Regions from separate parts of the Bradyrhizobium sp. BR 1433 genome, predicted to be linked through region 1. Evidence: predicted binding sites of a transcription regulator. Region 1 holds the regulator's gene; the other holds the start of a gene.
What was found. Region 1 encodes PhoB, which activates phosphate uptake and scavenging genes when phosphate is short. Its sites were predicted from a motif close to TGTCATNNANCTGTCAT; they were not measured.

Region 1 (5,001 bases):
GTGCCCGAGCGCGTTGACCGCGACGCCCGAGGTGAAATCGAGATAGCGGTCGCCGTTGGTTGCGATCAGCCAGGCGCCCTCACCGCGCTCGAAACCGAGATCGACCCTGGCGAAGACGGGGAGCAGATGCGACGTGGCAGCGTTGGTCATGGCGATCACTGACGGCTTTTGAGCCGACAATTGCCGCGCGCCTTGACGCCAGCGCAGCAACGGCCAGCTTCGGAAAACAAAACGGCCGCCTTTGCGGGCGGCACGTGGCGGGCATTGTATGCTGCGGTCGGTAAGTGTCAATCGCCACGAAGTGGCCTTCCTGCAATGCGAAACGAGCGCAATCCGGGGCATTCCGGTGCGGTGGAAAAGCCTCATCGCAACGCTTAACTGTGTGGGAACATGTGGACGCACGGCCGCGGACTCTTGCGCCAGAGTCACGCCATATTGTAGCGTTTGGCCTGTCGGGTACGACATCTCGTGCGGCGGTACTGGACCCTCTAAGTAGCCTTTGTGTCTCGCGTAAACGTTCGGGCGCAACACCGTGCCCGGCGAGGGCTAAGGGATTCTGGCCGCAGGGATATTTGTCCAGATTGGCTCGCAGCGCCGCTCCAATGCTTGGCCGGCGCTACGCGAAGGGAAGAATGCGATGACTGTATTGACCTGGTCCGACGATCGCGTCGAGCAGCTGAAGAAGCTCTGGGAGTCCGGCCTGTCGGCCAGCCAGATCGCGGCGGAACTTGGCAATGTGACGCGAAACGCCGTGATCGGCAAAGTGCATCGGCTCGGCCTCTCCGGCCGCGCCAAGGCACCCTCCACGGCCGCGCCGCGGCAGCGCAAGGCCCGCCCCGCCCAGCACATGATGCGGGTGGCGCGCCCGGTCTCGCGCGGCAACACCGCGCTGGCGCACGCCTTCGAGGCCGAGATGGAGCCCGATCCGATCTCCTACGACAATGTGGTGCCGATGAGCCAGCGGCTGTCGCTGCTCGAGCTCAACGAGGCCACCTGTCACTGGCCGGTCGGCGATCCCTCGAGCCCGGAATTCTTCTTCTGCGGCGGCAAAGCGCTCGGCGGCCTGCCCTATTGCGCGCATCACTCGCGCGTCGCCTACCAGCCCGCCGCTGATCGCCGCCGGCCGTCGGCGAAACCGCAGATCAAGTGAGCACTCGGGAAAACGACGGAAGACCTCAAAAACAAATCCCCGCGAAAGCGGGGATTTTTTTGTGGCCTCCACCGTCATTGCGAGGAGCGTTAGCGACGAAGCAATCCATCGTTCCGCGTTTGCGGTGAAATGGATTGCTTCGCTACGCTCGCAATGACGACGCTGGATGGGCCGGGGCTAAGCCAACGCCCGTTACGGCTGCGGCTCGGCCTTGGCAAAGCGGTCGTCGAGCGCGTAGCCGGCGCCGCGCACGGTGCGGATCGGATCCTGCTCGCGGCCCGGATTGAGCAGCTTGCGCAGGCGGCCGATATGCACGTCGACGGTGCGCTCGTCGATGTAGATGTCGCGGCCCCAGACGCTGTCGAGCAGTTGCTCGCGGCTGAACACGCGGCCGGGATGCTCGAGGAAGAATTCGAGCAGGCGATACTCGGTCGGCCCGAGATCGATGGGACGGCCCGAGCGCGCCACGCGGCGCTTCTCGCGGTCGAGCTCGATGTCGCCATAGGTCAGCACGGTCGCAAGCCGCTCCGGGCTGGCCCGGCGCAAGAGGCCTTTCACCCGCGCCAGCAACTCCGGCACCGAGAACGGCTTGACGATGTAATCGTCGGCGCCGGTGGCAAGCCCGCGCACGCGCTCGCTTTCCTCGCCGCGCGCGGTCAGCATGATGATCGGAAGCTGCTTGGTCTCGGGCCGCGCCCGCAGGCGGCGGCACAACTCGATGCCGGACAGGCCCGGCAACATCCAGTCGAGCACCACGAGGTCGGGAACGCGCTCCTTCAGCCTTGTATCCGCATCGTCGCCGCGCCCCACCGTCTCGACATCGTAGCCTTCCGCATCGAGATTGTAGCGCAACAGCGTCGTCAGCGCTTCCTCGTCTTCGACTACCAGAATGCGTGCGCTCATCGGTCTAAGTTCTTTCTCTGTGGTGATCCGTTGCCCAGACGCAAACCGAAACGCTTACTTCCTCGAGCATAGTCCCCGCGGAAACGAGTTGTCGCGAGGATCATCCAGTTTCGCTCTTGCCGGTTCCGCGCTTGCCGATCATGCCTCAGTTGCCCGGCACCGTGGTGGCAAAAGTGGTCATGTCGCCCTTCGGGCGCTTGTCGGTGATCTGCTGGCCCTCGATCATGTAGAACACGGTCTCGGCGATATTGGTGGCGTGATCGCCGATCCGCTCGATGTTCTTGGCGCAGAACATCAGATGGATGCAGAACGAGATGTTGCGCGGATCTTCCATCATGTAGGTGAGCAGTTCGCGGAACAGCGAGGTGCAGATCGCATCGACCTCCTCGTCGCCCTTCCAGACGTTCATCGCCGCCGGCAGGTCGTGCGCGGCATAGGCGTCGAGCACCGACTTGACCTGCGACAGCACGAGGTCGGTCATGTGCTCGAGGCCGCGGATCAGCTTCAGCGGCTGGAAATCGCTCTCCAACGCCGCGACGCGCTTGCCCATGTTCTTGGCGAGGTCGCCGATCCGCTCGAGGTCGGTGGCGACGCGCATCGCGCTAACGATCTCACGCAGGTCGATCGCCATCGGCTGGCGGCGGGCGATCGTCAGCACCGCGCGCTCTTCGATGTTGCGCTGCAGATTGTCGATCTCGATGTCGGCGGCGACCACGCGCTTGCCGAGCGCGACGTCGCGACGGATCAGCGCGTCGACCGACTCGGTAATCATCCGTTCGACCAGGCCGCCCATCTCGGCGACCAGGCGGGTCAACTCCTGCAGGTCGCTGTCGAATGCCTTGGCGGTATGTTCAGAAGCCATCGCTTGTCTCCCTCAACCATGATCCCGGGGATCATGGTATCGTGTCGTGAATTTTAGCATGACCTGATCGGAAAACCGGTTTCCACTTTTCCGGATCATGCGCCGGTCAACCGAACCGGCCGGTGATGTAGTCCTGGGTGCGCCGATCGCTCGGTGAGGTGAAGATCTTGTTGGTGTCGTCGAACTCGATCAGCTCGCCGAGATACATGAAGGCGGTCTTGTCGGAGACGCGCGCCGCCTGCTGCATGTTATGGGTGACGATCGCGATCGTGTAGTCCTCGGAGAGCTCCTGGATCAGCTCCTCGACCTTGGCGGTCGAGATCGGGTCGAGCGCCGAGCACGGCTCGTCGAACAGGATCACCTCGGGGCGCACCGCCACGGTGCGCGCGATGCACAGGCGCTGCTGCTGGCCGCCGGAGAGCGACAGGCCGGAGGCGTTCAGCTTGTCCTTGACCTCGTTCCAAAGCGCGCCGCCGCGCAACGCCTTCTCGACCCGGTCGTCCATCTCGGACTTCGAGATCTTCTCGTAGAGGCGGATGCCGAAGGCGATGTTCTCGTAGATCGTCATCGGGAACGGCGTCGGCTTCTGGAACACCATGCCGACGCGCGCGCGCAACAAGTTGAGGTCGAGCTTGGGGTCGAGAATGTTGGTCTGGTCCAGCATCAGCTGGCCGACCGCGCGCTGGCCCGGATACAGGTCATACATCCGGTTGAAGATGCGCAGCAGGGTCGACTTGCCGCAGCCGGACGGGCCGATGAACGCCGTGACGCGGTTGGTGCCGAGCGTCAGGTTGATGTTCTTCAGCGCGTGGTGCTCGCCGTAATAGAAGTTGAGATTGCGCACCGTGACTTTCGGCGGCGCTTCCGGCAGCGGAACCTGCGGAACGTGGCCTGCGGCAGTCGTGGAGACGGAAAGCTCGGTCATTTTGCGGCCCTTTCGGCACCAAGGATACGCGCGCCGATATTCAACGCGAGCACGGTGAATGTGATGAGCAGCGCACCGCTCCACGCCAGCTCCTTCCAGTAGGCGTAGGGGCTCTGCACGAAGTTGTTGATGGTCACCGGCAGGTTGGCCATCGTCTTGGTCAGATCCAGGCTGAAGAACTGGTTCGACAGCGCGGTGAACAGCAGCGGCGCGGTCTCGCCGGCGACGCGGGCGGTCGCCAGCAGCACGCCGGTGATCAGACCCGATCGCGCAGCACGATAAGCGATCCGCTTGATCACCAGCGAACGCGGCAGGCCGAGCGCGGAGGCGGCCTCGCGCAGCGGATTGGGCACCAAGAGCAGCATGTCCTCGGTGGTGCGCAGCACGACCGGGATCACGATCACCGCGAGCGCGAGGCTGCCTGCGATCGCCGAGAAGCCGCGCATCGGCACCACCACCGCACCATAGATGAACAGGCCGATGATGATCGAGGGCGCGCTGAGCAGGATGTTGTTGATGAAGCGGATCACCGAGGTCAGCTTGTCGTGCTTGCCGTATTCGGCGAGGTAGGTGCCGGCGAACAGGCCAAGCGGCGCGCCGATGCCGACGCCGATCACGGTCATGATGACCGAGCCGACGATGGCGTTGAGCAGGCCGCCTTCGGTCGAGCCGGGCGGCGGCGTGTTCTGGGTGAACAGCTGCACGCTGAGGCCGGCAAGGCCGTTATAGAGCAGCGTGATCAGGATCAGCGCCAGCCAGGTGACGCCGAACAGAGCCGCGCCGACGCAGAGTGCGCGGATGACGATGTCGCTGCGGCGGCGGGATTTGTAGATCGGGTTCATGGCGTTACTTCCCCGCCTTCTTTTCAAGCCGCATCAGCATCAGCCGCGCGCCGGCGAGCACGAAGAAGGTCAGCACGAACAGCAGCAGGCCGAGCAGGATCAGGCCGGACTGGTGCAGGCCGTCGCTCTCAGCGAATTCGCTGGCGATCGCCGCCGAGATCGTGGTGCCCGGCGCGAAGATCGACGACGAGATGCGGAACGAGTTGCCGATGATGAAGGTCACCGCCATGGTCTCGCCGAGGGCGCGGCCGAGCGCCAGCATGATGCCGCCGATCACGCCGACGCGGGTGTAGGGGATCACGACGCTGCGAACGACTTC
Region 2 (5,001 bases), 2.9 Mb from region 1:
CCGCACCCGTCAGCGTGCCGACATAGCTGATCAGGATCGTCTCGCCGAGCATCTTCAGCCACTTATGCCAACCCCAGAACCATTCGGCGGGATCGGTCCAGACCCGCGCGCCGGAATCCAGCGTCAGGATGCGATCGAAATAGCTGACGAAATTGCCGAAATAGGTGAACAGCGTGCGCAGGTTCACTTCCGCGCCGAACGCCGCGATCACCAGCACCGCACAGAATGCCGCCGTTGCCAGCGCGGCCTTCAACCGCTTGCGTGCGACGGACTTGCGGTAGGCGTCCTCCAGCGTCGCCAGCTGCTGCGCTGGAAGAATGGATACGGCGGTCGCCATCGACGCGTGCCAGTCCGGTTCGGAATTGAGTGGGGAGAAAGGGCCGGGCTATACGCCCGGCCCTCGTGACGTCAGGCGTGCGATCAGCTCGCCTTCTTGCGCAAGCCGTCGACGAACTTGATCAGCTCGATGGTGCCGTCCCAATCCTTGGTGGTGGCGGGATGGAAGCCCTTCTTCTGACCGTCGGACAGACGGTCGAAGGCGGCCTTGTCCTTGGTCGGGGCGTCGAAGAAGGCCTTTGCGATCGCAGCCTTCAGGTCCTCCGGAAGATCGGTGTTGTACGCATAGGGGCCGTTGATGATCAGCGCCGACTTGTGGATGATGCGGAAATCATCCTTCTTCATCGCCGAGCCGTCGGCATTCTTCAGCATGCCCTTGGTCAGCATCTGGGCGAGCGTGGAATCGTCCTCGTTGGTCCACTGGTTGGCGGCCACATCAACAGTTCCCTGCGACAGCGCCAGGACGGCGTTCTCGTGGCTGCCGGTGAACACGACCTTGCCGAAAAAGCCTTCGGCGTTCGCGATGCCCATCTTGTTGAGTTCGAAGCGCGGCACGTTGTTGCCGGACGTCGAGTTCGGATCGACCAGGCCGAGATTCTTGCCTTTCAGGTCCTCGACGGTCTTGTACGGGCTCGACGCCTTGACGAAGAACACCGAGTAATAGCCGGTCGAACCGTCGGCGTTCATATCGTTGGCGAACGCGTCGGTCTTGACGCCGGTCAGGCGCGCGCGAGAGAACGAGGCCGAGCCGTAGCTGGCGATCTGGATGTTGCCGGCGCGCTGGCCTTCGATGACGGCCGCGTAGTCGTTGGCGATGCGCAGTGTGACCTTCACGCCGAGCTCCTTCGACAGATACGCCACGAACGGCGTCCAGCGCTCGGTGACGCCGGAGGCGTTCTCGGCCGGCACCACCGCGAAGGTGAGCTCCGGATACTTTGCCTTCCAGTCCTGCGCGGAGGCCGAACCGGCAAATGCCAGCGCGGCGGCGCCAGCCAGAATGATGCGACGAGTGAACATGACTACCCCTCTTTTGTTGTAGTTGCACCTGTTGGCCGGGCAAAATGCCCGGCCTCCCAGATTGAAAAATGCGCGACGCTCAGGCCGCGGCTGCGGTGCCGAGTGCCGGCGCAGTTGCACCGTCGGGCGCGGGCAGCGGTGCTGCGCCGATGACGTCATTGGCCTCGAGGTCATAGAGCTCGCGGACGATATGGTCGGTGAGCGCCGCGGGGGCGCCATCGAACACCACGCGACCTGCGGCCATGCCGACCAGGCGGTCGCAATAGGTCCGCGCCAGGTCGAGCGAGTGCAGATTGCAAAGCACCGTGATGCCGAAATGCTTGTTGATGCGCAGCAGCGCGTCCATCACGATCTTGGTGTTGCGCGGATCGAGCGAGGCGATCGGCTCGTCGGCGAGAATGATGTCAGGCTCCTGCACCAGCGCGCGGGCGATCGCGACGCGTTGCTGCTGGCCGCCGGAGAGCTGGTCGGCGCGCTGTGCCGCCAGCTGGGCGATGTCGAATTGCTCGAGCGCCGACAGTGCGAGCGCCCTGTCCTGCTCCGGCCAGACCTGCGCCAGCGAGCGCCATGACGGAATCTGGGCCAGCCGGCCCATCAGCACGTTGGTCAGCACATCAAGGCGGCCGACCAGATTGAACTGCTGGAAGATCATCGCCGAGCGCGCGCGCCACCGCCGCAGTTCCTTGCCGCGCAACGCGGTGACGTCGGTGCCCTCGAACAGGATACGGCCGGAGGTCGGATCGGCGAGACGGTTGATCATCCGCAGCAGCGTCGACTTGCCGGCGCCGGAGCGGCCTATCACGCCGACAAAGCTGCCCGGCGCGATCGAAAAGGACGCGTTGTCGACTGCGGCTTTCGTGCCGAAACGGCACGTCAAACCTTCCACCACCAGCATGTAATGCTCCAACCGCGCCTCGTTGGGCCATCGCTATCCCCGGCGTTTTACAGTTATGTGACGACAGCGCTGCGGTGCGGCGATCGTCCACACCCCTCCCTTGTCGCTCCCTTGCCGTCATCGCAACGTCATGATGTTGTCATCGAGCATCCCGATGACGAGCGCGCATCCCCCGGAAGCCCAAGATTCTTGAAGATTTGCGGAGGCCCTGATGGCCGGAAAAACACTCTCGGTTGTGCCGACCGTCGACCCGACCGCGTCGGTCCGTGAGAGCAAGCTCGGCAAATATACCGAGGTCGGCGCGCGCACGATCCTGCTTGAAGTCAGCATGGATGACTATTCCTACGTCGTGAACGACAGCCAGATCACCTACACCTCGATCGGCAAGTTTTGCTCGATCGCGGCGATGACTCGCATCAACCCCGGCAACCACCCGATGCATCGCGCGAACTCAAGCGCATTTCACCTACCGCGCCAGCGCTTATTTTCCCGGAGAGAGCGACGACACCGACTTCTTCAACTGGCGACGTGCGCATCACGTGCATATCGGCCATGACGTCTGGATCGGGCACGGTGCGATCCTGTTACCAGGACGGAACATCGGAACCGGCGCTGTCGTCGCTGCCGGCGCGATCGTGACCAAGAACGTTCCCGCATACACCATCGTTGCCGGCAATCCGGCGCGGCCCGTGAAGCGGCGCTTCTCCGAGACGATCGCCGACCGCCTCGCCGCGCTCGCATGGTGGGACTGCGATCACGAGACGCTCCGCCGCGTCCTGTCCGACTTTCGCAAGCTCGCGGTCGAGGAATTCCTCGACAAGCATGAGGCCGAGGCCGTATCCCAATCACAGAACAAACAACGGAGCGCCGCATCGTGACGGACATTTTCATCGAGGGCGGGCGCACGCTGGTTGACGGCGCCTTGGTCGAGACCTCGCTGCGGACCGCTGGTCGCGACATCGGCGCGCTCGACGCCGAGCAGGGTCGCGCCGCGCTTCACATCGATGCTAGTGGCCTCCTGGTGCTGCCCGGCATCATCGACCTGCATGGCGATGCGTTCGAGCGGCAAATGATGCCGCGCCCCGGCGTCGACTTCCCGACCGACGTGGCGCTGATCGACAGCGACCGGCAGGCGATCGCCAACGGCATCACCACCGTGTTCCACGGCACGACCTGGTCGTGGGAGCCCGGCCTGCGCAGCGCGGAGAATGCGCGCAAGCTACTCGATGCGATCGAGGCGCTGCGGCCGCAGCTCGCCGCCGACACCCGCCTCCACCTGCGTCACGAGACCCACAATCTCGAGGCCGAGGCCGAGATCATTCAATGGCTCGGTGAAGGCCGCATCGATCTGTTCGCCTTCAACGACCATAGCAACGTCAAGCCGAAGAAGCGCAACCAGCTGGCCGAGCGCACCGGGCTCTCCGTCGAGGCCGTCAACGACATGCTCGACCGGATCGTGGCGCGCCGCCCCGAGGTGCCCGCCTCGATCGCGCGACTGGCCGCCGCCGCGCGCGCGGCCGATATCCGCATGCTGTCGCACGACGACAACAGCCCGGCGATGCGCCAGGAGTTTCGCGCGCTGGGCGCCACGATCGCCGAATTCCCCGTCAACGAGGAGACCGCGCGCGATGCTGCGGCGGCGGGCGACTTCATCGTGTTCGGTGCGCCCAATGTAGTGCGCGGCGGCAGCCACACCGGCTGGACCAAGGCATCCGACATGATCGCGCAAGGCCTGTGCTCGGTGCTGGCGTCGGACTACTATTATCCGGCGCAGCTGCTCGCGGCGTTCCGCCTCGCCGCCGACGGTATCCTGCCGCTCGCCAGGGCCTGGGACCTGATCTCGTCGGCGCCGGCTCGTGCGGCAGGGCTCGGCGATCGCGGCGTGCTCGCCGCGGGCCGCCGCGCCGACATCGTCGTCGTCGACGACAAGGTGCCGCTGCGGCCGCGCATCGTCGCCGTGATAGCGGCCGGACGGCTGGTGCACCTGGCAGACGCGAGCTGTCTCGTTCATTCGCTCGCGCCGCGCAAGACGGTTGCGGCGGCGTAGCCCAGTCCCATGGCCAACACTCCGCGCTACGCGATCTACTATGCGCCGTCACCCGACAGCGCCCTGCACCGCTTCGGCTCGACGCTGCTCGGCTACGATGCCGTGTCAGGCGCCAACCTGCAGTTTCCCGACGGCGTCACGCCCGACTGGCGCGAGGTGACCGAAGATCCGCGTAAGTATGGATTCCACGCCACGCTGAAAGCGCCCACCGCGCTCGCCGACGGTCGAAGCGAGGCCGAGCTTCTCGATGCCTGTGCCGCCTTCGCCGGCCGCGCGCGGCGCATTCCGGTGATCGAACCGGTGGTCGATGCGATCAGCGGCTTCATCGCGGTGATCCCGGCCAGCCGCTCGGACGACCTGCAGCAGCTTGCCGCCGATTGCGTCACCGAATTCGACGCGTTCCGCGCGCCGCTGACGCCGGAAGATCGCGCGCGCCGCGGGCCAGAGAAACTCACCGCGCGGCAGTGCGACTATCTCGACCGCTGGGGCTATCCCTACGTCATGGAGGAGTTCCGCTTCCACATGACGCTGACAGGGCGGCTGAGCGACGAGCGGCGCGGCCCGATCGTGGCGCAGCTGCGCATACGGTTCGTGGCGGTCGACCTCGCGCGGCTCGCAATCGACCGCATCGCGCTGTTCAGGCAGACCGACAGCGCATCGCGCTTCCGCATCATCGGCAGCTGGCCATTGCGGGCTGATCGGGATT

Region 2: the regulator PhoB is predicted to act here: its motif matches at 2,375-2,391, upstream of phnC (phosphonate ABC transporter ATP-binding protein).

Annotation. Positions count from the first base shown of each region.
Region 1 covers NZ_JBPUGG010000001.1:4,269,285-4,274,285, forward strand. The annotation lists gene ACSKB9_RS20815 (aspartate aminotransferase family protein) at 1-150, opposite strand, end outside; gene ACSKB9_RS20820 (GcrA family cell cycle regulator) at 638-1,150, shown strand; gene phoB (phosphate regulon transcriptional regulator PhoB) at 1,343-2,053, opposite strand; gene phoU (phosphate signaling complex protein PhoU) at 2,199-2,915, opposite strand; gene pstB (phosphate ABC transporter ATP-binding protein PstB) at 3,022-3,840, opposite strand; gene pstA (phosphate ABC transporter permease PstA) at 3,837-4,682, opposite strand; gene pstC (phosphate ABC transporter permease subunit PstC) at 4,687-5,001, opposite strand, start outside.
Region 2 covers NZ_JBPUGG010000001.1:7,175,891-7,180,891, reverse strand. The annotation lists gene phnE (phosphonate ABC transporter, permease protein PhnE) at 1-337, opposite strand, end outside; gene phnD (phosphonate ABC transporter substrate-binding protein) at 421-1,353, opposite strand; gene phnC (phosphonate ABC transporter ATP-binding protein) at 1,433-2,248, opposite strand; partial or broken gene ACSKB9_RS34500 (chloramphenicol acetyltransferase) at 2,460-3,126, shown strand; gene ACSKB9_RS34495 (alpha-D-ribose 1-methylphosphonate 5-triphosphate diphosphatase) at 3,123-4,295, shown strand; gene ACSKB9_RS34490 (DUF1045 domain-containing protein) at 4,305-5,001, shown strand, end outside.